2 regions of the Peptoniphilus sp. DNF00840 genome follow, and region 2 is predicted to be linked to the other one. Evidence: predicted binding sites of a transcription regulator. Region 2 holds the regulator's gene; the other holds the start of a gene.

Region 1 (9,248 bases), on a different contig from region 2:
AATATAAATGTCCTTTATAATTTTTGGATTAAAGGAAAGCTTCTTCATTGTTATGTCTGGATTAAATTTGTGTTGGAAGAAGGACCCACAAATTGCTCCAATTATTTGTCCCGTTACAGTAGCAACTGCCGCACCCTTTACACCCATAGCTGGCAGTCCAAAGTAACCAAAGATGAAAATTGGATCGAGAATTATATTTAATACTGCTCCAGTTAATTGTGTGAGCATAGTATAGATTGTTCTTCCCGTTGACTGAAGAGTTCTCTCCAAAAATATTTGAGTAAAGACACCTATGGATAAGCCCATTACAATTTGAAGATAGTCCACTCCATAGTTGATTATATTTTCATTTGTGGTTTGGGCAGACACAAAGGGTCTTGGCAAAAATCTTGACAAGATAAATAGAAGTAAGCCATATAAAAGGGCAAGTGTAAGTCCATTCTCTGCTGTCTTGTTGGCCCTGTCAAAGTTCTTCTCTCCCAAGTATCTCGAGATCAGTGAGTTCATACCAACTCCTGTCCCCACTCCAATCCCTATCATAATATTTTGTATTGGAAAGGCAATTGCTATGGCTGTGAAGGCTTCCTCGTTAATCTTTCCAATGTAGTAGGAGTCCACCAAGTTGTACATAGACTGGATAAACATAGAAATTACAATTGGAAAGGAAACTTGAAATAAAAGTTTTGGGATTGACATGGTCCCCAATTTATTTTCATTGTTTTGCACTTAATCACCTCTTAATCTTTCTATCTATAATCTTAACTATTATATAGGAAGATATAAATTTTTTAAAGTTTCTAAGTCGAATAAAATCAATTTGAATTTTTATAATTTTTCTCTTCACTTAACTTGTGACCTAATATTTTTTTACATTTAATCTCACTATGATAAAATGTAGGCAGAGGTGATTTTGTGAAATTATTGATTACGAGTAATATTCCAGAAAAAATTTACGATGAGCTAGACAAACATTTTGAAATAAGCTACCACGACTCCAACGTGCCACTAAGTAAAGAAGAAATAATTGAAATGATAAAGGGACAAGATGCCCTTCTCTGTCCTCTATCAGATAAGATTGACAAGGATGTAATTGATGCCGGCGACAAGTTAAAAATTATTGCCAACTACGGAGCTGGCTTCGACAACATAGATATTGATTACGCAAGAGAAAAGGGAATTGTTGTTACAAATGCGCCTGCTCCTGCTTCTGCTGTATCAACAGCTGAACTTGCCTTTGGACTTATGCTTGCTGCTGCAAGAAAAATCGTATCTGGCGACAAGGTTACTAGGGCTGAAGAATTTTATGGCTGGCGACCAACCTTTTATCTTGGAAGTCAACTTAAGGGAAAGACTCTTGGCATAATAGGGCTTGGCAACATCGGAAAAAATCTTGCTAAGAGGGCAAGAGCCTTTGAGATGAAGGTTGTTTATTATTCACGAACAAGAAAAGAAGATTTTGAAAAAGAATTTGACATAGAGTATATGGATAAAGATGAAGTGATAAGGTCCTCTGACTTCTTAAGTCTTCACACAGCTTTTGTGCCAGACCTTCGCCACATGATCTCAAAAAAAGAACTTGAAATGATGAAAAAAAGTGCTATATTAATAAATGCGTCAAGAGGTCCAATTGTTGATGAAGACGTCCTCGCCGATGCACTAATAGAAAATGTAATCGCAGGAGCTGCTCTTGATGTTTATGAGTTTGAACCAAGAGTAAATAAAAAACTTATGGACCTTGACAATGTAATCCTTGCTCCTCACCTTGGCAATGCAACTTTTGAAGCAAGACTTGAGATGGGTGAGAATGCAAAGGACAATTTAATTGATTTTAAAAATGGTAAGAATCCAAAAAATAAAGTAAACTGAGGTGTAAAATGATAAATTATTATAGTCCACAAGATATGACTATATGGTCTGGCAGAGTTGACGATGAAAATGACTACGAATCCTTTAGGTGGCATCAATGGGTTAAGCCCCTTGACCTAAACGACGAAAGCTTAACTCCCTTCGAAGGCAAGCTTGGTTTTGGAATTTTAGGTTTTGAATCTGACCAAGGCATTGAACTTAACAAGGGAAGGTTTGGAGCTGCTGCTGGTCCTGCTGCAATAAGAAAGGAACTTGCAAAACTTCCTTGTCAATTTTCTAAAGACCTAAAGATTTTTGATTGTGGTAATGTTACAAGTAAGTACACAACTCTTGAAGCCAGCCAAGACGAACTTGCTAAGGCTGTCGATAGAGTTCTTGAACTAAACTTATTCCCTCTTGTTCTCGGTGGTGGTCACGAAACTGCCTTTGGTCACTACAAGGGAATCAGCACTTTTCTTGACGACAGAGAAGACAACAAACTTGGAATTTTAAATTTCGATGCCCACTTTGACCTTAGACCTTATGAAAAGGGAACTGGTACAAGTGGAACTATGTTTAGGCAAATTGCCGACTATACTCGTGAAAAGGGAACTCAATATGCCTACTATGTAATGGGAATTCAAAAACACTCCAACACACTTTCACTTTTTAGGACTGCTGAAAAGTTAGGCGTTACTTATGTCTTAGGTAAGGACCTTATGAACGGCAACTTGTTTGATATTGGCCAAAATCTTGACGAATATATCCAAGAGCAAGACCACCTTTACGTAACAATTTGTATGGACTGCTTCACGTCTTCCTTTGCACCAGGAGTTTCTGCTCCTCAAGCCTTGGGTGTTGATCCAGAAAAAGTAATCCTACTTTTAAAACACGTCTTTTCATCTGGCAAGCCAATGAGCTTTGACATCTGTGAAGTTTCTCCAAGATTCGATCACGACTCTGTAACTGCCAACTTGGCATCAATTCTTGTCTACACTGTTGTGTCAACTATGGCTCAACACAAACTAGGCAAGGCAAACAAAAAATATATTCCTAATTAAGTTATAAATAATTATTTAAGCTAAAAAATTGCCATGGACCTCTCCATGGCAATTTCTTTATCAAAAATTATTTTCTTTTTACATTATAGAGAGTTACCAACCTCTATAGATATTTCATAAAACTTATCTAAGATGGCATCTAGCTTAAGATTTTTCTTTTCTTCGCCAGCTAGGTCCATAATCTTTTCTCCCTTGTGCATCATTATGAGCCTGTCCCCATACTTAAGTGAATAATTTAAGTTGTGAGTTACCATTAGGGCAGTCAAATTTTTTTCTCTCACAATTTTATCTGTGATTTCCATAACTGTGTCTGCAGTCTTGGGGTCAAGGGCTGCTGTGTGCTCGTCTAAGATTAAAAAATCTATGGGAACAAGAGTTGCCATTATAAGGGCAAGGGCTTGTCTTTGACCACCTGATAGGAGCCCAACTTTGTCATCTAACTTGTCCTCAAGTCCAAGACCAAGACCTCTTAGGGTCTCCCTATAAATTTCTCTCTTCTTTTTATTTATTCCTGGAGTCAAGTTCCATGACTTATTTTTGTTTTCTGCCATAGACATATTTTCCAAGATTGTCATCTTTGGTGAAGTCCCCATCTTTGGATCTTGAAAGACTCTTCCCATCTTGACGTATCTCTTGTGCTCAGGAATTTTTTTGAGGCTATCTCCATCTATTAGAATTTCTCCAGAGTCTTCTCTTAGGGACCCACAAATTATATTTAAGAGGGTTGACTTACCTGACCCATTGGACCCAATGATGCTAAGGAATTGTCCCTTGGGAAGGCTTAGGTCAAATCCAGAAAAAATTTTATTCTCATTAGCTGTTCCAATGTTAAAGGTTTTGTCGATTGATTTTAACTCAAGCATGTTGAACCTTCTTTCTCTTTCCCCTTCCTGCAATTAAAATCACAAGGAAGATTGCTGCTGTTATAAGTTTCATTGAATTTGCTGAAAAACCACATGCAATGGCAAGGGCAATAGATGCCTTGTAGAGAATTGATCCAACTAAGACCTTTGTAGTGTCCTTCATAAAGTCAAATCTCTCAAGGAGTTTCATACCAAGGACAACTGCAGCAAGACCCATTACCATAGACCCAGTTCCCATAGAAACTTCAAAAAATCTTTGCTCCTGACAAACTATGGCACCGCTTAGGGCTACAAGTCCATTAGAAAGTGCCAGACCACAAATTTTTACCCTGCCTGGGTCAACTGCCATGGTCCTGACAAGACTTTCGTTGTCACCACAAGCCTTTAAAATAAATCCAGCCTTGGTCTTTAAAAAATAATCTAAGATTATTTTCATCACAAGAACAAAGGGAATCATAACAAAGACCAAGTCAAAAGCTTGTAAGTTTTCTGGCACAAGTCTTGCAAGTCCTGTAGAAAAAATTGTATCTGCATTAAAGATTGGCACGTTGGCCTTGCCTGCGATTTTTAAATTAATTGTCCACAAGGCAGTTTGCATAATAAGACCTGCAAGTAGGTCTTCCACCTTTAACTTTATGTGGATAAGTCCTGTCAATGAACCTGCCATAGCACCAGCCAAGAAACTTATTACAAGGGCAAGTCCAGGGTTCACTCCCCTTAGGATTGCAAAAACTGTTACTGCTGCTCCCAGTGGAAAGGACCCGTCAACTGTTAAGTCAGGAAAGTCCAAGATACTGTAAGCAATATAAAGACCAAGGGCTAAAAAACTATAAGTTAGCCCCTGCTCAATTATTCCTCTTAAAATATCCATGTCCTACCTACTTTTCTGAAGGTATAGTAACGTCTGTTATATTTTCTGTTGCCCTATCAAGTAGGTTCTTTGGAAGATCTATGCCAAGATCCTTAGCAACCTTTGAGTTGATATATAGGTTTGGCTTATCTATAGTTTCAAAAGGCATTTCACTTGCCTTAGCTTCTCCCTTTAAAATTTTTGCAGCCATCTTACCTGTTTGCTTTCCAAGAGAAACATACTCAATACCTTCTGCACCAAGGCAACCCATATTTACTTGTTCAACTTCAGAACCAAAAACTGGAATCTTCTTTGCATTGGCCTTGTCCAAAATTGTTGGAAGAGAATTAACAACTGTGTTATCCAAAAGATTTGTCATTGCATCAACCTTTGAAAGCAAGTTGTCTGTTGCTAGAGGTATATCTGCTGTTGTGTTTATAGCTTCGTCCACAATAGTGAAACCGTACTTGCCTGCAAGGTCCTTGTAAATCTTTAACATTGAATCAGAGTTTGCTTCACTTGATGTATGAAGGATACCAAGTTTTTTTGCCTTAGGCATAAGTTCTCTTATTAATTTTAATTGGTCTTCCACTGGCAAGATGTCGCTTGTGCCTGTTACATTGCCAAGAGGTTTTTTATTTTTATCTGCAAGTTGAGCAGCAACTGGATCAGTGATTGCTGTATAGACAACGGGTATATCTGTTTTTGTTGTTGCGTTGTAGGCACTCATGGCTGCAGGTGTGGCGATTGCTGTTACCATATCCACCTTGTTGCCCACAAAGGCATCTGCTATTTGTGCTGCAATACCCATATCTGCTTGGGCATTTTGGTAATCAACTTCTAAATTCTTTCCTTCAACAAGACCTTCTTCTTCAAGTCCTTGTAAGAAACCTTCCCTACAATTATCAAGTGATGGATGTTGAGCAAATTGCAAAATTCCAATTTTATAAACTTTCTCACTATCAGAAGTTTTTTCTCCACTTCCCTTTGAACATCCGACTAACAACATAACTAATGACAATACTACTAAAATTTTTTTCATTTTTTTTCTCCTTTTTCCTCACACTATGAGAGAAGGATGGAAATAAAAAAAGACTTCCATCCCTAATGGGACAAAAGTCTTAACTTCTGCGGTACCACCCAAATTTGCATAAAGCACCCTCTCATCAATACTAACATATTGGTCTTATTTTAACGGCTAAGTCCCGTCGGGCATTACTCTAAATCAAAGATTTATTTCTTCCCGCCCTCAGAAGTCCATTCATTTAAACTTTACCTACAAGTCTCTCACCAAGTGACTCGCTCTCTTTAAAGCTCCATAAAAATTACTAATCTTCTTTATCGGTTTATTATTTAGGTATAATATAGGCTTTCAATTTTAATTTGTCAATAGCTTTTTTATATTAATTTTAAATTTTTAAAAAATAATTTGCTCCCTATTAAATATAAAGTTTCTCTCTCTTTAAAATTAAAGCTATAAGGTCAAAATAATCTCCAAAAGTTTGACTATTTTAATAAAAAGATATATATTATTAGCAGAAGCGCATAACGAGTGCTAATGAGGAAAGGTGATAATATGCAAAATAAAAAATACAATGCTGAAACAGAAAGATTAATGGACTTGATGATTCATTCCATTTACACAAATAAAGAAATATTCCTAAGAGAACTTATCTCCAACGCATCAGATGCCATGGACAAGATGTATTACATCGCCCTTAACGATGACAAGGTCAAGTTCAACCACGAAGACTACTTCATTAGGATTACACCTAATAAGGACAAGAGAACTTTGACAATAGAAGATGGTGGTCTTGGTATGACTGCCGAAGAACTTGTAGAAAACTTGGGAACAATAGCTAAGTCAGGATCTCTTGACTTCAAGAACATAAACAAGAAGGATGCTGACCACGAAATCATTGGACAATTTGGTGTAGGTTTTTACTCTGCCTTTATGGTTGCAGATGAAATTTCTGTCTTGACTAGGTCTTACAAGGAAGAAAAAGCTCATCTATGGAAGTCCAAGGGTGCAGAAGGTTACTCAATTGAAGATGCAGAAAAGGACAAACACGGTACTATCATTAGTCTTCACCTAAGAGAAAACACTAAGGAAGAAAATTATGATGAATATCTTGACGAATATAAGATAAGAGAACTTGTGAGCCACTACTCCAACTACATCTCCTACCCAATTAAGATGGAAGTGGAAAAGAAAAGACCAAGTGCCGACTCAACAGAAGATGATCCAAAGTTTGAATCCTATAGAGAAGATGACGTACTAAATTCTTCTGTCCCAATGTGGAGAAAAAATAAAAATGAATTAAAGGACGAGGACTACAACAACTTCTTCAGACAAAGACACTTTGGCTTTGAAGATCCCCTTGCCCACATCCACATCTCTGTGGAAGGTATGATTTCCTTTAAGGCAATTTTATACATCCCATCAAGAAGACCCTTTGACTTCCTAAACCCAGACAAGAAGGGTGGACTTGAACTCTACTCCAACGGCGTCTTAATTATGGAAAAATGCGAAGACCTACTTCCAGACTACTTGAGTTTCATCAAGGGAGTTGTTGACTCAGAAGACATTTCCCTTAACATCTCACGTGAAATGCTACAACAAACTCGTGAGCTACAACTAATTAAGAAAAATATAGAAAAGAAAATTCTTGATGAGCTTGCAAAGATTTTAAAAGACGATAGAGAAAAATACGCAGACTTTTTTAAAAACTTTGGCGTAAGTCTAAAGTCAGGTGCTTACGAAAATTATGGAGCAGACAAGGACAAGTTAAAGGACCTCTTTATCTACACAAGTACTAAGAGAGAAAATATTACTTTTAACGAGTACAGGAAGGATATGTTGCCAGACCAAGACTTCATCTACTATGCAAATGGCTCATCAATCGAAGCCATCAAAGACCTTCCACAAATCAAACACTTCATCGGCAAGGACATAGAAGTTCTTGCCCTAACAGACCCTATTGACGAATTTGTCATAAAGATGCTAGAAGAATACGACGACAAGAAGTTCAAATCAATTTCTGAAACAGATGAAGTCAAAGAAGAAGACGAAAAAAATCTACAAGACTATGTAAAGAAGATGAAAGAAATCTTAAAGGGAGAAGTTTCATCAATAAGAGAAAATCCAAACCTAAAAGATGACGCAGCCTACCTATCAAGCAAGGGCGAAATCTCCATTGAAATGGAAAAAACTCTTAGCCATATGCCAAACAACCAAGTCTTTAAGGCAGACAAGGTATTAGAAGTAAATCCAAACCACCCTGCTCTTAAAAAGCTAAAGGAAATGGATGAGTCTTCAGAAGAATTTAAAACTTACACACAAATGCTATACGATGGCGCAAGACTTGTAGCAGGACTTGAAATAAAAGACCCAATTGCCTACGCAAGAAATGTTTCAAAGTTGATGTAAGATTATAAAAACAAAAACCTTCAAAACAGCTCACAAAATTGTGAGCTGTTTCTTTATATACTCCACCATATTTGTTTCACAATTTCCATTAGCAAATTTTAAAAAATTTTGTTCCAGGGACTCCTAAAGGAGTCCCTGGAATTTTTTTCTCCATAAATTGGATTTTGATTTTTAAATGATATAATAAAACAAAAAGGAGGTTTTTAATGAACTTAAAACAATTGAAAAAATATTTTTTAATTTCCCTCTCTTTAACAAGTCTTTTAACAATAAATGCCTTCGCAGAGGGAGAGCGTGACTTTCGAATCACTGTGAACGAAAAAGAAATTCCATTAAACAACAATGTAGGAATGCCTTTTGTGGAATACGATAGAACTTTTGTACCTATCAGAGTTGTATCTGAAAACCTAGGTTACAAGGTTGATTGGAACCAAGACAAGAAACTCGTTACAATTAATGGTAACAAGAAAGTTGAACTTGTTGTGGGTGAAACTTCAGCGAAGGTTCAAGGAAAGAAAGTTGCAATAGATAGCACTGGCAAGGTTGCAAGTGTGCTTAAAAATAATAGGACTTATGTGCCACTAAGATTTGTTTCAGAACAAATGGGCGCAAAGGTTGACTACAAGCAAACCCCAAAACTTCATATTATAAACATTACGAAGGACGGAGTGCAAGTAGCACAAAATGATGCACCAGAAGGATATTTAAGACCTGGCGAAACTAAAGACGATGTACTTAGAAGAGCTAAGGCTAAATATACGGAAGGAAACGCACCAGGCAAGGTATCAGACAAGTGGATTGACCCTCAAATTGAAATATTGTATATGGACCCGTTTTCTGATAAATCAGGAAAACAACTACCTTTTAGTTTTTTAGTTATGAATGCTGATGAATTTAAGGGTAAGGACCCGAATAAATATTGGGTAAAAATAGAAATTGACGATGATAGATTTATCCCTTACGAAGACCATTTTGAAATGGCTACAGGAGAAAATCAATGGGGACCAATGAGAAAAGAAGATATTGCGGCCCTATCTAAAAAGTATCCTTTAGATAACGGTGGTAGCATGATTGCTCCATTCCAATTTTTTGATTACAGTAAGTTTTCAGGAACATTATTGAGAACTAAGGGATATAACAGAGTCGTTTCTCCATACCACGGAGATGTTATTGACTATAAGGCAACAATTCATCAAGAC
Region 2 (16,440 bases):
CTTCGTTTTCGACTTTAGCATTTCTTTCTTCTTCATTACTATTTTCTTTTTTATTAGTTTCCATTGACCCCTTGGCTTTGTTAGGACTTGTAAATTTATTTAAGTCCTTGAAGGATTCAAGCTTATACTTTTTGTGGAAGAAGTCTGCATCATACTTTTCTTTTTCTTCTTTGGTTTTAATATCTAATTCTTTTGCGGCTTCTTTTTTAATTTCTAAAATTTTATCTGATTTTTTATTTACAGTACATTCATCGTCATTTAAAAGTTTTTTATCTACATCAATATTCATATCATTTATAGTTTCTGTTGATTTATTAGAATTAACAGACTTATCTTTTTCAAAATCTTTATTAAATCTTTTAACCTCATCATCTTCAACAAGCTTATGAGGATTTTTTGATGAACTCATATTAGCTCTTAACTTTTTAACATCAGAAAATACCGAGTTAATGCTATCACTATTTAGATACATCTTCATATTGTCTAAGATATTTAAAGAATTGCGGGCTAACTTGTAGGCATTTTCTCCTGAAGTGATTGTAAGCCTAATTAATGAATTTAGCTTCTCAACAGAAGAAATAAAAATCATTCCAATTTCACCAGTTCTAGATAGGGTTGGACCTTCATAAGGGATGTCTGCAAGTCTTTCAATAGAAATGTGGTCGTCAAAACTTTCGATGGCGAGGTTGGAGAAGACTGCGTAGTTGGCAAGAGACTCAATATTTTTTGCTGTCATAAACTTAAAATCTTTTGCAGACACATCAATATAGGACGAAGAATTCTCAACCTTGTAGCCAATAATTTCTATGTTTGTGTTGGCTGTTAAGAAATGTCTTACAAGGGCGTTGCCAAGATTTTCTTGCATGAGAAGGAGTCTATTCTTCCAGCCAATTTCAATTTCTACACTTTTTGTATCTTCATCAATTTTAAAATAAGACTTGTTGCCTGATAAAAATTTAGGCTCTTCTCCATTTATTATAATTTGGTCTGCTGCAACTCTTTCACTACCTAAGAAGTAGGGAGGATTTGCAAGCTTTCCATAAGTAATTCCGTCGCGATGTATTTTATCAATTATTTCTAATTTGTATTTTGTCTTGTAAGGGTTTTTGTAAACTAAATTCATAATTACCTCCTCTAATATATTAACATATTTCATGGTCCATGACCTTAAAAAGATATATAATGAAGAGGGGTGCCTATGTACTTATTCGCAGGAGTAATCTTTGGAATTATACTTTCAATTTACATAAAATCCTATCTTCTTGTGGGAATAATTTTACTTATTAGCAGTGTATATATTTTATCCTTGAAAGATAGAAATAAATTTTTATACTTGCCTCTTGTAATCCTCTTTGTTTTTATAAATTTTAACTTCAGGGACTACAGCTTAAAGGCCTTTGATGGACAAGTCATGGGCAAGGTTGTCTTATCTAATGAAAACAAATCTATTATTAAGACAGAGACTATCAACAGAAAAAAATTTAAGACTAAGGTCTTAATTTATGAAAAGTTGGAAAGAGGAGGGAAGTATAAAGTTCAGGGGAAATTTTATCCGCCTCTTCCTGCAATGAACAAGGGTACCTTTGACTACGAGAAGAATAATAAGTCTCAGGGAATTTATCTCCTTGGAAAGATTAGTAGATATGAGAAAATTTCTGAACCTAGAGGTCTCTACAAGTTTTCAAATCTTTTTCTTGATAGGGCAAAATATTTTTTTAATAAATATTTAGATGAAAGAAACGCTGGCTTGCTTGGGTCTTTAATCTTAGCTGACAAGTCTTTAGTTGATTCTTTGGATAGGGATAGGTTTGACTCTCTTGGTATGAGTCATATATTAGCTGTGTCAGGACTTCACATTGGGGTTCTTGCTCTCTTTTTAGAATTTATAATTAAAAAGCTGAGCAAGAATAAAAAGTTTACGGACTTGGTCTTAGTGATTATTTTATCCTTTTACATAATGGCAATTGGATTTCCGATTTCAGCTCTACGTGCCTTCTTGTTTTACATTCTTTACAAGGGCAACACTTATTTGGAAGAGGACATTGACAATAAGGATATTTTCTTCTTAAGTCTATCAATAATTCTTTTAATAAATCCCATGGCAATTTATTCCATCTCACTATTGTTGTCCTATGGGGCAATTTTTGGTTTGATTTTTGTCTATCCCCATCTCATTGAAAGAGTTTCAAGTAGGAGTCTTGTAAGTAAGTCTATAGTTGGGACCTTGTCAGTAATAATTTCTATTTTTCCCCTAGTAAACTATTACTTTTCTGGTTTTTCAATTTTAGTTTTTCTGGCAAACTTAATAATAGTTCCAATTTATTCTATTATCATCTCCTTAGGTTTTCTTATGGGCTTGGGTATACTTCCTGGTCTACTCGGAAGAATTTTAAATTTGTTAATGAATTCAACTTACGGACTTGAAAGCCTTTTGCTTTCTAAGGGGTCAATATTTTTAATATTAAAAGCCTTTAAGTTCCAGTATATTTTCATCTACTATATCTTACTTCTTGTAATTCTAAACAGGAGTAAATTAGATGAAATCATTAAACCTAACTTAAGAATAATAGAAATCTATGGGGCTCTTGCATTTATCCTAATGGGCTATGGTATATACAGAGACCTTATTAGCTTTGAGATAAGTCAACTTTATATAGACCAGGGGGACTGTGCTTTGATTTCTTATAAGGGAAGGAATTATCTCATTGATACTGGCGGGGCTAGGTTTGAAAATAAAATTGCAGAAAAATATTTATTTCCAAGTCTAAAGCTAAGAGGTGTTTCTACAATAGATGGGATTTTTATTTCTCACTTTGATGAGGATCATTTTGGCAACTTAAATAAAATTTTAGAAAACTACAAGGTAAAAAATATTTTTATAAATCATCTTCCAGAAGACCCAAGCATCTTAGAAGAGGGAGAAAAATATTCAAAAATTATAAAACTTTCTAAGGGAGATAAGGTAAAACTTTTTAAGGACACAAGGATGGAAGCCTTACTAGATAATGAGAAGAAGGAAGAAGAAAACGATAAATCCATGGTCTTACTCTTAGACCACAAGGGTTTTAAGACTCTTTTCACAGGAGATATATCAGCAGAGATTGAGAGAGAAATTAACTCAAAAATAGACTTGTTAAAAGTTGCTCACCATGGATCTAGGACTTCAACATGTGATGAATTTTTAGAAAAGACAAGACCAAAACTTGCAGTGATTTCTGCAGGCTATGAAAATTCTTATGGTCATCCCCATAAAGAGAGTCTGGAGAATTTAGAAAAACATGGTATCATATACTATGTTACTTCAAAAGATGGGGAAGTTGATTTTAAAATTTTAGGAAATCAGCTTAGGATAGAAGTGAACAATAAAGAGCAAGATTATAAACTTGATTTAATTTTGATTATTTTAAACACTAGCTTATTATATATTGTGGCGAGGAAAAATTATGAACTACAAGAAAATCTACAGAGATAGCGACCACTCTGGAGCCTACTTATTTTTTGGACAAGAAAAATATTTAATGGAAAATGCAGTGGGCTATTTAATAAATAAATATGTAAAGGGTACTGAGGTCTTTAACTACACCAAGTTCAAGGGAAGCGAAGTTAAGCCAGAGGATATTATCTCAGCTTGCGAGACCTATCCAGTAATGAATGACAAGAAAGTCGTTCTTGTTCGTGATGTAGTTGATTTTTTAGGCGAAAATGACTTAAAAGATTCCTTTTATGATTTTTTGGACAACTTATCTGACTTTGTAATTTTAATTTTTTGGGATACGGCAAACATCAAAAAGACTACAAAATTTTACAAGGCCTTTAAGAAAAAAGATAGGGACATGGACTTTGCAAAGTTAAACCCTGTGGACCTCAACAACTTTATTAAAGGCTACTTCATTAGGAAGGGAAAGGAAATTAGTCAAAGTGAAGTTTCTCTATTTATAGGAGAGAGTGGTTACAATTCAAAAAATGAAGATGTAAGCCTCCTAGACCTCAAGACAGAAATGGATAAGATTGCTTCTCATGCCAAAAATAAAAAAATTTCAAGAGAAGATATATCTAGCACGATTACAGAAAATATTGATACAAATATTTTTAAGTTTTTAGATGCCATGATGGGGAGGAGGAGAGAAGAATCTTTAAAGGAACTTCACAATCTCTATAAACTTGGAGAGCCTTCTCTTAAGATTTTTACCATGGTAATTAGGCAGGTAAAAAATTTATTATCTTATAAGATTTTATCTACAAAAAACATAAGTCAAAATGACATAATAAATAAGATGGAAGTGAAAAATTTCGAGTTAAAAAAAATAAGAGACTTTGAGAGAAACTTTTCTAAAGAATTTTTAATTAATTTTTATGAGGAATTAATAAAAACTGACGAGCTTTTTAAAACTTCATCCATTGATGAAAAATTAATTATGGAAACTTTAATTGTCAAATATTGTAATAAGAATTAGAATTTGCAAGACTTCTTGAAAATCACTTGCAATGATTTGTAATTCGTGGTAAAATAGCAAAAGCGTTAAATATTGGAGGTGAAACAATGGCAAATATTAAATCAGCTATCAAGAGAATTGATGTTGCTAGAAGAAATTCTGAACAAAACAAACCAATTAGAACTGAAATGAAAAATGCAGTTAAAAACTTTAGAGCAGCTCTTAATGAAGATAGAATTGACGATGCTAAAGAACTTCTTATTGTTGCAGATAAAAAGTTAAAGAAGGCTGCAAATAAAAATATAATCCACAAAAATCAAGCTTCCAGAAAGCTAAGTCGACTAGCTAAGGAACTTAACAGCAAGATCGCTGGCTAAGAGAAATTTTCCCGGGAAAGTTTCTCTTTTTTATTTAAAAGTGGTAAATAAATTCTAATAAAATAAAAAAGAGAATGAGAAAAAGAGGTAGATCAAGGGTCTACCTCTTTTTGTGTGCGTGCTTATTTAAAGAAATCTAATTCAACTTGGTTGGAAAGGTCACGTCCCTTTTCTGTAAGTCTTAAATTGTTATCTTCTAATAAAATTAAATTTGATTTTAAGTTTTTATCTATTTCTTTATCATAAATTTTTAAAAAGTCTTCATTAAATTTTTTCTTAAACTCATCTAAGTCAATGCCAGAGTTAAGTCTTAGTCCCATCATTATAAACTCATTCATCCTATCAGTTATACTTAAGTTTTCTGAGAAGCCTATAGGTTTTTCATTTGTATCAAGAGCCTCATAATAATCTTTAAAGTTATAATAATTTGTGTATCTCAAGTTTCCAATATTTGATGAGGCAGAAAGGCCAAAGGAAATATAATCTCTTAGCTTCCAATAGGTCATGTTGTGTCGACACTCATAGCCTTCCTTGGCAAAATTAGAAATTTCATATTGCTTTATACCAATATTTTTAAGCTCATCTACTACATAGTGATACATCCTTCGGTCTTCATCTTCAGTAGGAAAGGTCAGAGGAGACTTTTCATACTTTCTATAAAGTTTAGTTCCTTCTTCTAATATAAGTGAGTAATAAGAAATATGTGGAAGATTTAATTCTTTGACTTCTTTTATAGACTCTTCAATATCAGAAAATTTTTGACCAGGTAGGGCAAGCATTAAATCTAAATTTATATTTTCAAAGCCAGCTGACCTGGCAATTTTTATGGCTTTATAAATATCATCTTTTTTATGAATTCTTCCAATTCTTTTTAAGATCTCTTCGTTAAAGGATTGGGCACCAAGGGAAATTCTATTTATGCCAGAAGAAAAATATGCTTCTGCCTTTTCTCTAGTTAGAGAGTTTGGGTTTGACTCTATACTTATTTCTTTGTCATTAGAAAACTCAAAGGATGATAAGTCTTTCATAATTTCTTTTATAAAGCTAGAGTCAACTGAAGAGGGAGTTCCTCCACCAATAAAAACAGTGTCAATGACCCTATCTTTTAAAAAGTCCTCGTGTAATTTAATTTCTTTTCTCAAATATTTAAAATATTTTTCTACATTAGTTTCACTTAAAAGAGAAGAGCAGAAGTCACAATAGTGACATCTACTCTCACAAAAGGGTATATGAATATAAATTGAAATCTTATTTGTCTTCATCATATTTTAAAACTGATAAGAAGGCATCTTGTGGAATTTCTACGCTACCCACAGTACGCATTCTCTTCTTTCCTTCTTTTTGCTTTTCAAGAAGCTTTCTCTTTCTCGTAATATCTCCACCATAACATTTTGCAAGTACGTCCTTTCTAAGGGCACGAATAGTTTCTCTTGCAATTATTTTATTTCCAATTGCTGCTTGGATTGGCACTGCAAATTGGTGTCTAGGGATTACATCCTTTAATTTTTCACAAACATTTCTAGCACGATTGTATGCAGAAGATTCGTGAACAATTAAGGAGAAGGCATCAACAAGCTCTTCATTTATTAGGATATCTAACTTAACAAGGTCAGATTTTTCATAGCCAATTAATTCATAATCATAAGATGCATAGCCACGAGTCTTGGACTTAAGGGCATCAAAGAAGTCATAAATAACTTCGTTAAGTGGCATGTGGTAGGTGATAAGGGCTCTAGTTTCTTCTAAATATTCCATATTCTTAAAGACGCCACGTCTGTTTTGACAAAGTTCCATAACTTGACCAACGTAATCTGTTGGGGTCATAATCTCTGCCTTGACAATTGGTTCTTCCATATAGTCAATTTCAGTTGGATCAGGAAGGTTAGATGGATTTTGAATTGAAATCATCTCACCATTTTTTTTCATTACATTGTATATAACTGATGGGGCAGTAGTGACAATATTTAAGTCAAACTCTCTCTCAAGTCTTTCTTGAATTATTTCCATGTGAAGAAGACCTAAGAAGCCACACCTAAAACCAAAGCCAAGGGCAACAGAAGTTTCAGCTTCAAAGTCAAGGGCAGCATCATTCACCTGTAGCTTTTCTAAGGCTTCACGAACGTTGTTGTATTCTTCGCCTTCGCCAGGGTAAACCCCACAGAAGACCATAGGCACTACTTTTTTGTAACCAGGCATTGGTTCATCAGCCCTATTATTCTTAAGGGTAATGGTGTCACCAACTCTTGCGTCTTTAACATTTTTAATAGAAGCAGTTATGTATCCAACTTCACCAGCACTTAAAGAATCAAGAGGTATGTGACCATTTGAAGTAACTCCAACTTCAACAACTTCAAAGGACTTGCCTGTTGCCATCATAATTATTTCGTCGCCAGGTTTAACGGATCCATCAACAACTCTCACATCACAAATTACTCCCTTGTAAGAATCGTAGAAGGAGTCAAAGATTAAAGCCTTAAGGGGAGCATTATGGTCTCCACTTGGGGCAGGGACCTTATCAATAATTGCGTGAAGAACATCATCAATACCAATTCCTTCCTTTGCAGAGATAAGAGGAATTCCTTCAGTATCAATTCCAATAATATCTTCGATTTCTTCTTTTATTTCTTCTGGTCTAGCACTTGGTAGGTCGATTTTATTTATTACTGGTACAAGTTCAAGATCTTGGTCAATTGCTAGATAAACATTGGCAAGGGTTTGAGCTTCAACACCTTGGGCAGCATCAACAACAACAATGGCACCTTCACATGCTGCAAGAGAACGAGAAACTTCATAGTTAAAGTCTACGTGGCCTGGAGTGTCAATAAGGTTTAAGATGTACTCTTGACCATCTCTGTCGTCTTTATAGATTAACCTTACTGCCTTTAATTTAATTGTAATTCCTCTTTCACGTTCAAGGTCCATGGAGTCAAGGACTTGTTGTTCCATTTCTCTCTTTGTAAGCATGCCTGTTGATTCGATTAATCTGTCGGCAAGAGTAGATTTTCCGTGATCAATGTGTGCTATTATTGAAAAATTTCTAATATTTTTTTGATTTCTCAAATTTTTACCTCCGATTTCATGGGGATTAAATATTTTAAATTTTTCCTCTATTTCTTAGAGGTAAAATCCTATATACTGCTGCTGATTTTATTCTTTTCTTTTCAATTGGTCCAAAGTATCTGGAGTCAATGCTCATTCCTGGAAGTCTGTTGTCTCCCATGACAAAATACTCATCATCTTTTAATTTAAAGCATTCAACATCAGACTCTGTATAGTCTGATGAAGTATAAGCTTCTTCCAAGACTTTTCCATTTAATATAACTTTTCCATCTTTAAATTCTATTGTGTCGCCAGGCTTTCCAATTAATCTCTTAATATAATTTCTATTGTCATTTGGTGCATCTATTACCACAATTTCTCCACGAGGAAGGTCAGTGTATCTCTTATAAGAAAGACAAATTAACTTATCTCTTTCATTTAAAGTGGGGTGCATGGACTCTCCATTAACTACAGCTATATTAAAAATAAAATTTCTCACAAAAAGTGCAATTAGAACTGCAGCTACAATTGTAAGAATAAAAGATAGGGTTTCATTTTTTTTCATGTGATCATCTCCAATTTCTAATTTTATCATAAATAGGCAAAAGATTGGATAACTATTTATCTTATAAGTTGTAGGTATGATGTTACAAAATAAAAATAAAATTCTTGCATTAAATCAACTTATAAAATTTTAAATAGAGTGGTGAAGCAAATTTTTTTATTTAACAAATTGTGCAAAAAATTTTTATAAGTTTAAGTTGTGGAGGGTCCCTATAGACATAGAGACTATAAAAAATAAAAATTATATCATATAAATTTGTATCAAGAGGCTCCAAGGAGCTTGTAGGTTTAAAAAATTTTTTCTACTTTATTAGTTAATGATTAGTTAAAGAAAAACAATTTATATGAAGGGAGGACTTTATAAAAAATTATAAAGTTATATTATTTTATGAGCACACAAACTTTTGAAAAAAATTTTTTACAACTTTGTAGAGAGAAACTAAAGAAATAAAACAAAAAAATAAAGTGTAATAACTTTATGAAAATTTATTAATTTAAGACCTGTTAAAATTTAAAGTCCTAAATACTTATTAAATAAAATAAATAAAGTAAAGAAAGTCAAAAAAAGTCAAAATTATTTACAAATATCCTTGACAAAGTATTAGGTGTGAAGTATTATATACATAGATTAGCACTCGAGGTTAATGAGTGCTAACAAAGGAGGAGTTATGGATACTAGAAAAATTAATATTTTAAATGCCATAATTGAGGCGTATATAGATATGCCAACTCCAGTTGGTTCGCGAACACTTTCCAAAGATTACGACCTTGGAGTTAGTTCAGCGACTATAAGAAATGAAATGGCAGATCTTGAAGATCTAGGTTTTTTAAATAAGCCACATCAGTCAGCAGGAAGAATTCCGTCTGAGCAGGCTTATCGCTTCTATGTTGATGAAATCTTTAAAAACTTTAGTAGTTTTCACGACATAGATGCATCAAGAAAAATCATGGAGAGACTTTTATTAACTTCGAGAAATCACGAAGAATTTTATAAAAATGCAGTCAATCTCCTTGCCAATTTAAGTTCTTGTACGGCTTATCTCATAACACCACAGAAGGCCGATACAAAAATCAAAAGACTTACTCTAGTTAAGCTTGATGACTTTACAGCTCTTTTAGTTCTCATTGGGGACAAGGGAGTTATTGAGAAGTATTTTTTAGAGATAGAAAATATTTCTGACGAAGATTTTCATCTAATAGAGAAGGTCTTAAATGAAAAAATATCGGGAATTGATTTTAATGAAATTGAATCACTTAAGATTTCACTTTCAGAGGACATGATAAGACATGGCAAGTTTATTTCTGATGTTGTAAAAATTGCTAGTCAATTTAATAAAAATGTGTCTTCTATTGACATTTATTATGACGGTCTTACAAATATTTTAAACTTTGATGAATATAAGGACCTAGACAAGGCTAGAGATTTTATGAGCTTAGTAGAAGATCGGGACAGCTTATTCCAAATCCTAAAAAATGATAAGTTCACCAGTGATGTTGAAGTTATTATTGGATCAGAAAATATCGCAAGTCTCATGAAGGAAAATACTATTATAAGAGCTCCCTTCGCTAAGGAACATGGAGTCTATGGAAGTATTGGGATCATTGGACCAGTTAGAATTGATTATATTAGATTGGTCAAGGTCGTTAAAATTTTTAGCGACGCAGTGAAAAGTGGATTGAAGGAAATGTGAGGGAGTACATGACGAATGAAGATATAAAAAAAGATAATTTACAAAATGATGATATAGATATGAAAGAAGAAAATCTTGATGTGAATGATGAAGCTGAAGTAGATGCTTCTGATGATGAAAAGTATCAAGGTTTAATGGATAAGTTTATGAGACTTCAAGCAGACTTCTCCAACTGCAAGAGAAGGACTGAGGCACAAAAGTCTGAGTATGTTGAGCTTGGAGTAAAGAAAATTGCAAATGACTTACTTCCTGTCATAGATAACTTTGAAAGAGCCTTGGACTCAATTGTAGACAAGGATTCAACTTATGACGGAATATTAATGATAAAAAATCAACTTACTGACGTACTTGCAAAGGATGGCATAGTTGAAATGGATGCATTGGGAAAAGAATTTGATCCAATGTATCATCACGCAGTACTCACTGAAGATTCTGAAGAATACGACAGTGGTTATGTTATAGAAGTATTGCAAAAGGGTTATTTAATTAACGATAAAACACTAAGACCTGCAATGGTCAAAGTTTCACAATAAGGATTTAGGAGGAAATATTTATGGGAAAAATAATTGGAATTGATTTAGGTACAACTAACTCTGCAGTAGCAGTAATGGAAGGTGGAGAATCTGTAATAATTCCTAACATTGAAGGTAACAGAACTACTCCATCAGTAGTAGCTTTCACAAAAGACGGAGAAAGATTAGTAGGTGAAACTGCTAAGAGACAAGCAATCACAAACCCTGATAGAACAATCTCATCTATTAAGAGACATATGGGTTCAGATTTTACAGTAAAAATTGATGGAAAAACTTACACTCCACAAGATATTTCAGCTATGATTTTACAAAAATTAAAAGCTGATGCTGAATCTTATCTTGGCGAAAAAATTACAGAAGCTGTTATTACTGTTCCAGCTTACTTTACAGATGCTCAAAGACAAGCAACTAAGGATGCAGGAAGAATTGCAGGACTTGATGTAAAGAGAATTGTAAACGAACCAACTGCAGCAGCACTTGCTTATGGAGAAGACAAGGACAAGGATGCACAAACTGTTATGGTTTATGACCTTGGTGGTGGTACATTTGATGTATCTATCCTTGAACTTTCTGACGGTGTCTTTGAAGTACACGCAACTCGTGGTAACAATAAACTTGGTGGAGATGACTTCGACAATAGACTAATTGATTATATTGCTGAAGAATTCAAAAAAGAAAATGGAATTGACCTTAAGGCTGACAAAATGAGCCTACAAAGATTAAAGGAAGCAGCTGAAAAGGCAAAGAAGGAACTTTCTTCTACAATGTCAACAAATGTTAACCTTCCATTTATCACAGCTTCTCAAGCTGGTCCGCTTCACTTAAATATGGATATCACTCGTGCTAAGTTCGACGAACTTACAGCAGACCTTGTTAAGATGACTGAAGGACCTGTTAAGGATGCTTTAAAAGACGCAGGACTTTCTGCAAATGAAATAGATAAAGTTCTTCTAGTTGGAGGTTCTACAAGAATTCCAGCAGTTCAAGAATGTATTAGAAAGTTAACTGGAAAGAATCCTCAAAAGGACATTAACCCAGACGAATGTGTAGCTCTTGGTGCAGCTATCCAAGGTGGAGTTCTTTCTGGAGATGTTAAGGACCTACTCCTTCTTGACGTAACACCACTTTCTCTAGGAATTGAAACAATGGGTAACATTACAACAAGACTTATTGAAAGAAATACAACTATCCCAACTAAGAAGTCGCAAATATTTACAACTGCAGCAGATAATCAAACTTCCGTAGAAATTCACGTACTTCAAGGTGAAAGACAAATGGCAAAAGACAATGTAACTCTTGGTAGATTTACACTTGATGGTATTGCACCAGCAAGAAGAGGAGTGCCACAAATCGAAGTAACTTTTGATATTGATGCAAATGGTATTGTAAATGTAAGCGCTAAGGACATGGGTACTGGTAAAGAACAACACATCACAATTACATCTTCAACTAACTTAAACGAAGAAGAAATCGAAAAGAAAGTTAAGGAAGCAGAAATGTATGCTCAAGAAGATGCTAAGAAGAAAGACTTAATTGAAGCTAGAAACAACGCTGACTCAATGATTTATCAATCTGAAAACACACTTAAGGATGTAGAAGGAAAGATTTCTGATGCAGACAAGACTAAGATTGAAGAAGCAATCAAGGGACTTAAGGATGTAAAAGATGGTGAAGATCTTGAAGCTATTAAGTCTAAGACTGAAGAATTAACTCAAGCTTTTTACGCAATTTCAGAAGAAATTTATAAACAACAAGCTGGTCAAGGTCAAGCTGGTGGCTCACAAGCACAAGCTGATGATGATGTAGTTGACGCTGACTATGAAGTTGTGGATGAAGACGAAGAATAATAATTAAATAAAAATGTTGCAGTTTCGGCTGCAACTTTTTTTATGTAGAAAATTTTTTGGAATTCTTGTAAATTTACTTTTTAAAATCAAATTATAAAAGTGTAAATAAACTTTATTTTTTCTAGTTTTTATATTAGAATATACAACTATTGAGGTGGAAGATGAGAAATTTTTATGAAATTCTTGAAGTTGAAAAAAATGTAAGTAAAGAAGAGTTAAAGAAATCTTATAAGAAGCTTGCTAAAAAGTATCACCCCGACTTAAATCCAGGAGATAAAGTTGCTGAGGCAAAGTTCAAAGAAATATCCTATGCCTATGAAGTCTTAGCTGATGATGAAAAGAGACAAATTTATGATGCCTATGGCGAAGAAGGACTTAAGGGCAACATGGGTGGATCAGGAGGAAGTGGCTTTGGAGGTTTCTCTGATATCTTTGATGACATCTTTGATATTTTCGGCAGCTCAAGATCAAATAGATATGAATATGCAAACAGAAAAGATATGCCTAAGAAGGGACCTGATGCAAGAGTAGACGTTACTCTTGATTTCTTTGAAGCAATATTTGGAGTGGAAAAAGAAATTTCTGTTAAGGTTAGGGAAGAGTGCTCCCACTGTCATGGCAGCAAGATGGAACCGGGAAGTGAAAAACACACTTGTGAAACTTGTCATGGTACAGGTCAAGTTACTTCAGAACAAAACACACCTTTTGGAAGGTTTGTAAGGACTTCAGCTTGTGAAGACTGTAAGGGAACAGGAGAAGTTATAGAAAAACCATGTAAAGAATGTGGTGGAAGAGGAAGCAAGCTAAGAACTAAGAAGTTAAAAGTAAACATTCCTAAGGGAGTTGACACAGGAAATATAATTTCACTTAGAAACCAAGGTTCTGTTGGAGAGAATGGTGGCGAGAATGGAGACATCTTCGTCTACATTAGAGTTAGATCAGATGCAGTCTTTAAGAGAGAAGGTAACGACATCTACTTAAATATTCCGATTTCTTATTCTGATGCAGTTCTTGGAGCAAAGATTAAAGTCCCAACTCTTAAGAAGATCGTAGACTATGATATCCCTAAGGGAACTACAGGTGGAACAATTTTTAGGCTAAAGGGAGAAGGAGTCCCTTATGTCAATAGAGAAAAACAAAGGGGAGACCTCTTCTTCAAAGTTGATATTATTATCCCAAAAAAGGTTAGCGACGAGCAAAAGAAACTTCTTGAAGAATTAAGAGAAACAGAGCCAGAAGTTACAGAAAATAAAAAATCATTTTTAGATAAATTAAAGAACTTATTTGATTAATGCGGATCACTGATTCGCATTTTTTAATTTGTATAAAGAAATTATCTATAATATAATGAAACAAGGTGATTAGATGAAATACATTGAAATGACAATAAATACTTCAAAGGATAAAAAAGATATCATTGAAGGAATTCTATTTGATTATGGAATTTATACAACAGAAGAAATTTCTAGCGACATAGTTGAAGAGTTAGATCAAGACGAAAAGGATTGGGACTTTATAGATTATCCTCTTTTAAACTCAAAGGAAGGTGTTTTTGCACTTAGAGTTTATCCTGAAAATATGGAAGATGCAAAGAATTTAAAAGATGACTTGAGTGAAAAAAATCTTGGCCAATGTCTTATAGAAGAAAAGGATGACGAAGACTGGGCTAACAATTGGAAAAAATATTACAAGCCACTAGAAATTGGTGAGAAGCTTGCCATTGTTCCTGAGTGGGAAGCTTATGGCAATAACAAGAGAATAGTAATAAAAATAAACCCAGGTATGGCTTTTGGAACAGGAACTCATGAGTCAACATATATGTGCCTTGAACTTTTAGAGAGATATGTAAAAAGAGATGACGAAATCTTTGATATAGGTTGCGGGTCAGGTATCCTTGCTATAGCGGCTTTAAAGCTTGGAGCAAAGAGAGCCCTTGCAGTTGATATTGATGACAAGTGCATTGATGCTTCTCATGAAAATGCAAGCTTAAATAATATCAAAGACAAGATGGATATCAAAAAGGGAAACCTTCTTGACGTGGTAAAGGGTAGAGCAGACCTAATAGTTTCAAATATTATTGCAGAAATAATTGTGGATGAAATTAAAAATCTAAAGAACCACATGGATAAGGGTGGAATTTTTATAACTTCAGGAATTATAAAAGAGAGAAGACAAATGGTAATTGATGCCCTAGAAGAAAATGGATTCGAAATTATTGACGAGTTGGAAAAAAACAATTGGGTTGCTATTGTAGGAAGATTAAATGTATAGATTTTTTGAAGATAGAAAGTTCCAAGGAAATACAAATTTAAAGGAGGAAACTCTTCATCACTTAAAAAATGTAATAAGGATAAATGATGGAGAAGTCTTTCAAGTTGTTTTTGAAGATGGGATTTTTTCCTTTGCTTATGAAGGCGAAAAAATAAAAAATCTTGGGGAAGTCAAAGAATCTAATGAATCTAAGGTTAGACTTTCCTTATTTTTTGGAGTTTTAAAAAATAATAAGTCAGAAGATGTTTTAAGGCATGCCACAGAAATTGGAGTTAGTGACTTTTATCCTCTTATAATGGATAGGTCTATCTCAGATATTTCCAAGAAAAAAGAAAAGAAAATTGAAAGATTTCAAAAAATTGTGGAGTCAGCTGCAAAACAATCAAAAAGGGATGTAATACCTATAGTCCATGACATAATAAAGACAGAAGATATTTTAAATTTTTCTGGCGATTTAGTTTTATGTTATGAAGATGAAAGTAAGACGCAATTGGGCGATGTAATAAAGTCTTTAAGCAATAATGTAGGACTTGTTATTGGACCAGAAGGTGGTATTTCAGAAAGAGAACTTGAAATATTAAGTGAAGCAAAAAAGGTCGGACTTGGAAGGAGAATCCTTCGAGCAGAGACTGCAGCTATTACAGCTTCTTTTTATATAATACACGCAAAGGAGTGTGAGTAATGGAAAAAACTTTTTCAATTTTAACTCTTGGCTGTAAGGTTAATCAATACGAATCAGAAGCCATGAGTGAACTCTTTGAAAGTAGGGGATATAGACAAGTTGAAAATGATGACTTTAGTGATGTTTATATAGTTAATACTTGCACAGTTACAAACTTATCAGACAGAAAATCAAGGCAGTTTATTAGAAAATCCAAGAAGATTAATCCAGACTCAGTTGTTGCAGTTGTGGGATGTTATTCACAAGTTTCTCCTGAGGAAGTGAAAAGCATCGAGGGAGTTGATGTTGTTGTTGGCACAACAGAAAGAAATAGGATTGTAGACTTAATAGAAGAGTCCAAGAAAAACAATGAAAAGATAAACATTGTTAAGGACTTAAAAAACGTCCGTGAATTTGCCAATACAACTAATTTTGATAGCAACAACAGGACTCGTGCCTATATGAAGGTCCAAGATGGTTGCAACAGATTTTGTACCTATTGTATTATTCCCTTTGCAAGAGGACCCATTAGGTCAAGAACAATTGAAGACTCAGTTAGAGAGGCAAGAACTCTTGCTCATAGGGGCTTTAAAGAAATTGTTCTAACAGGAATTCATATCGGTTCTTTTGGAAAGGACCTTGGGGATATAAGATTAATAGATTTAATAGAAGCCATAGCTGAGGTGGATGGAATTGAAAGGATAAGACTTTCATCTGTTGAACCACTTATTATAAGTGATGACTTTATGGAAAGGGGACTTAAGACTGGAAAGTTATGTGACCACTTCCATCTATCTCTTCAAAGTGGATCAAACAATATTCTTAAAGCTATGAATAGGCGATACACTCGTGAAGAGTATATTGAAAAGGCAAATATTATCAGGAAGTATATGCCTCATGCAGGACTTACAACAGATATAATTGTTGGTTTCCCTGGAGAAAGTGATGAGGACTTTAAAGATTCAATGAAGATTGTAAGAGAAGTTGGCTTTTCAAGGATTCACGTCTTCAAATATTCTAAGAG

What was found. Region 2 encodes HrcA, which represses chaperone genes, less so after heat shock. Its sites were predicted from a motif close to ATTAGCACTCNATANTATNGAGTGCTAAT; they were not measured.
Region 1: htpG (molecular chaperone HtpG) is a predicted target of HrcA. The motif match lies at 6,151-6,179, and genes of this name have one in related genera.

What each region holds. Positions count from the first base shown of each region.
Region 1 covers NZ_KQ960226.1:9,066-18,313, reverse strand. The annotation lists gene HMPREF1864_RS05890 (MATE family efflux transporter) at 1-726, opposite strand, end outside; gene HMPREF1864_RS05885 (2-hydroxyacid dehydrogenase family protein) at 913-1,866, shown strand; gene hutG (formimidoylglutamase) at 1,875-2,906, shown strand; gene HMPREF1864_RS05875 (ABC transporter ATP-binding protein) at 2,990-3,769, opposite strand; gene HMPREF1864_RS05870 (ABC transporter permease) at 3,762-4,640, opposite strand; gene HMPREF1864_RS05865 (ABC transporter substrate-binding protein) at 4,648-5,661, opposite strand; T-box leader at 5,725-5,970, opposite strand; gene htpG (molecular chaperone HtpG) at 6,196-8,049, shown strand; gene HMPREF1864_RS05855 (copper amine oxidase N-terminal domain-containing protein) at 8,256-9,248, shown strand, end outside.
Region 2 covers NZ_KQ960202.1:668-17,107, forward strand. The annotation lists gene HMPREF1864_RS03625 (hypothetical protein) at 1-1,123, opposite strand, end outside; gene HMPREF1864_RS03630 (DNA internalization-related competence protein ComEC/Rec2) at 1,199-3,472, shown strand; gene holA (DNA polymerase III subunit delta) at 3,444-4,454, shown strand; gene rpsT (30S ribosomal protein S20) at 4,541-4,810, shown strand; gene hemW (radical SAM family heme chaperone HemW) at 4,933-6,072, opposite strand; gene lepA (translation elongation factor 4) at 6,059-7,870, opposite strand; gene lepB (signal peptidase I) at 7,905-8,414, opposite strand; gene hrcA (heat-inducible transcriptional repressor HrcA) at 9,082-10,104, shown strand; gene grpE (nucleotide exchange factor GrpE) at 10,113-10,637, shown strand; gene dnaK (molecular chaperone DnaK) at 10,658-12,484, shown strand; gene dnaJ (molecular chaperone DnaJ) at 12,646-13,776, shown strand; gene prmA (50S ribosomal protein L11 methyltransferase) at 13,850-14,755, shown strand; gene HMPREF1864_RS03685 (RsmE family RNA methyltransferase) at 14,748-15,437, shown strand; gene mtaB (tRNA (N(6)-L-threonylcarbamoyladenosine(37)-C(2))-methylthiotransferase MtaB) at 15,437-16,440, shown strand, end outside.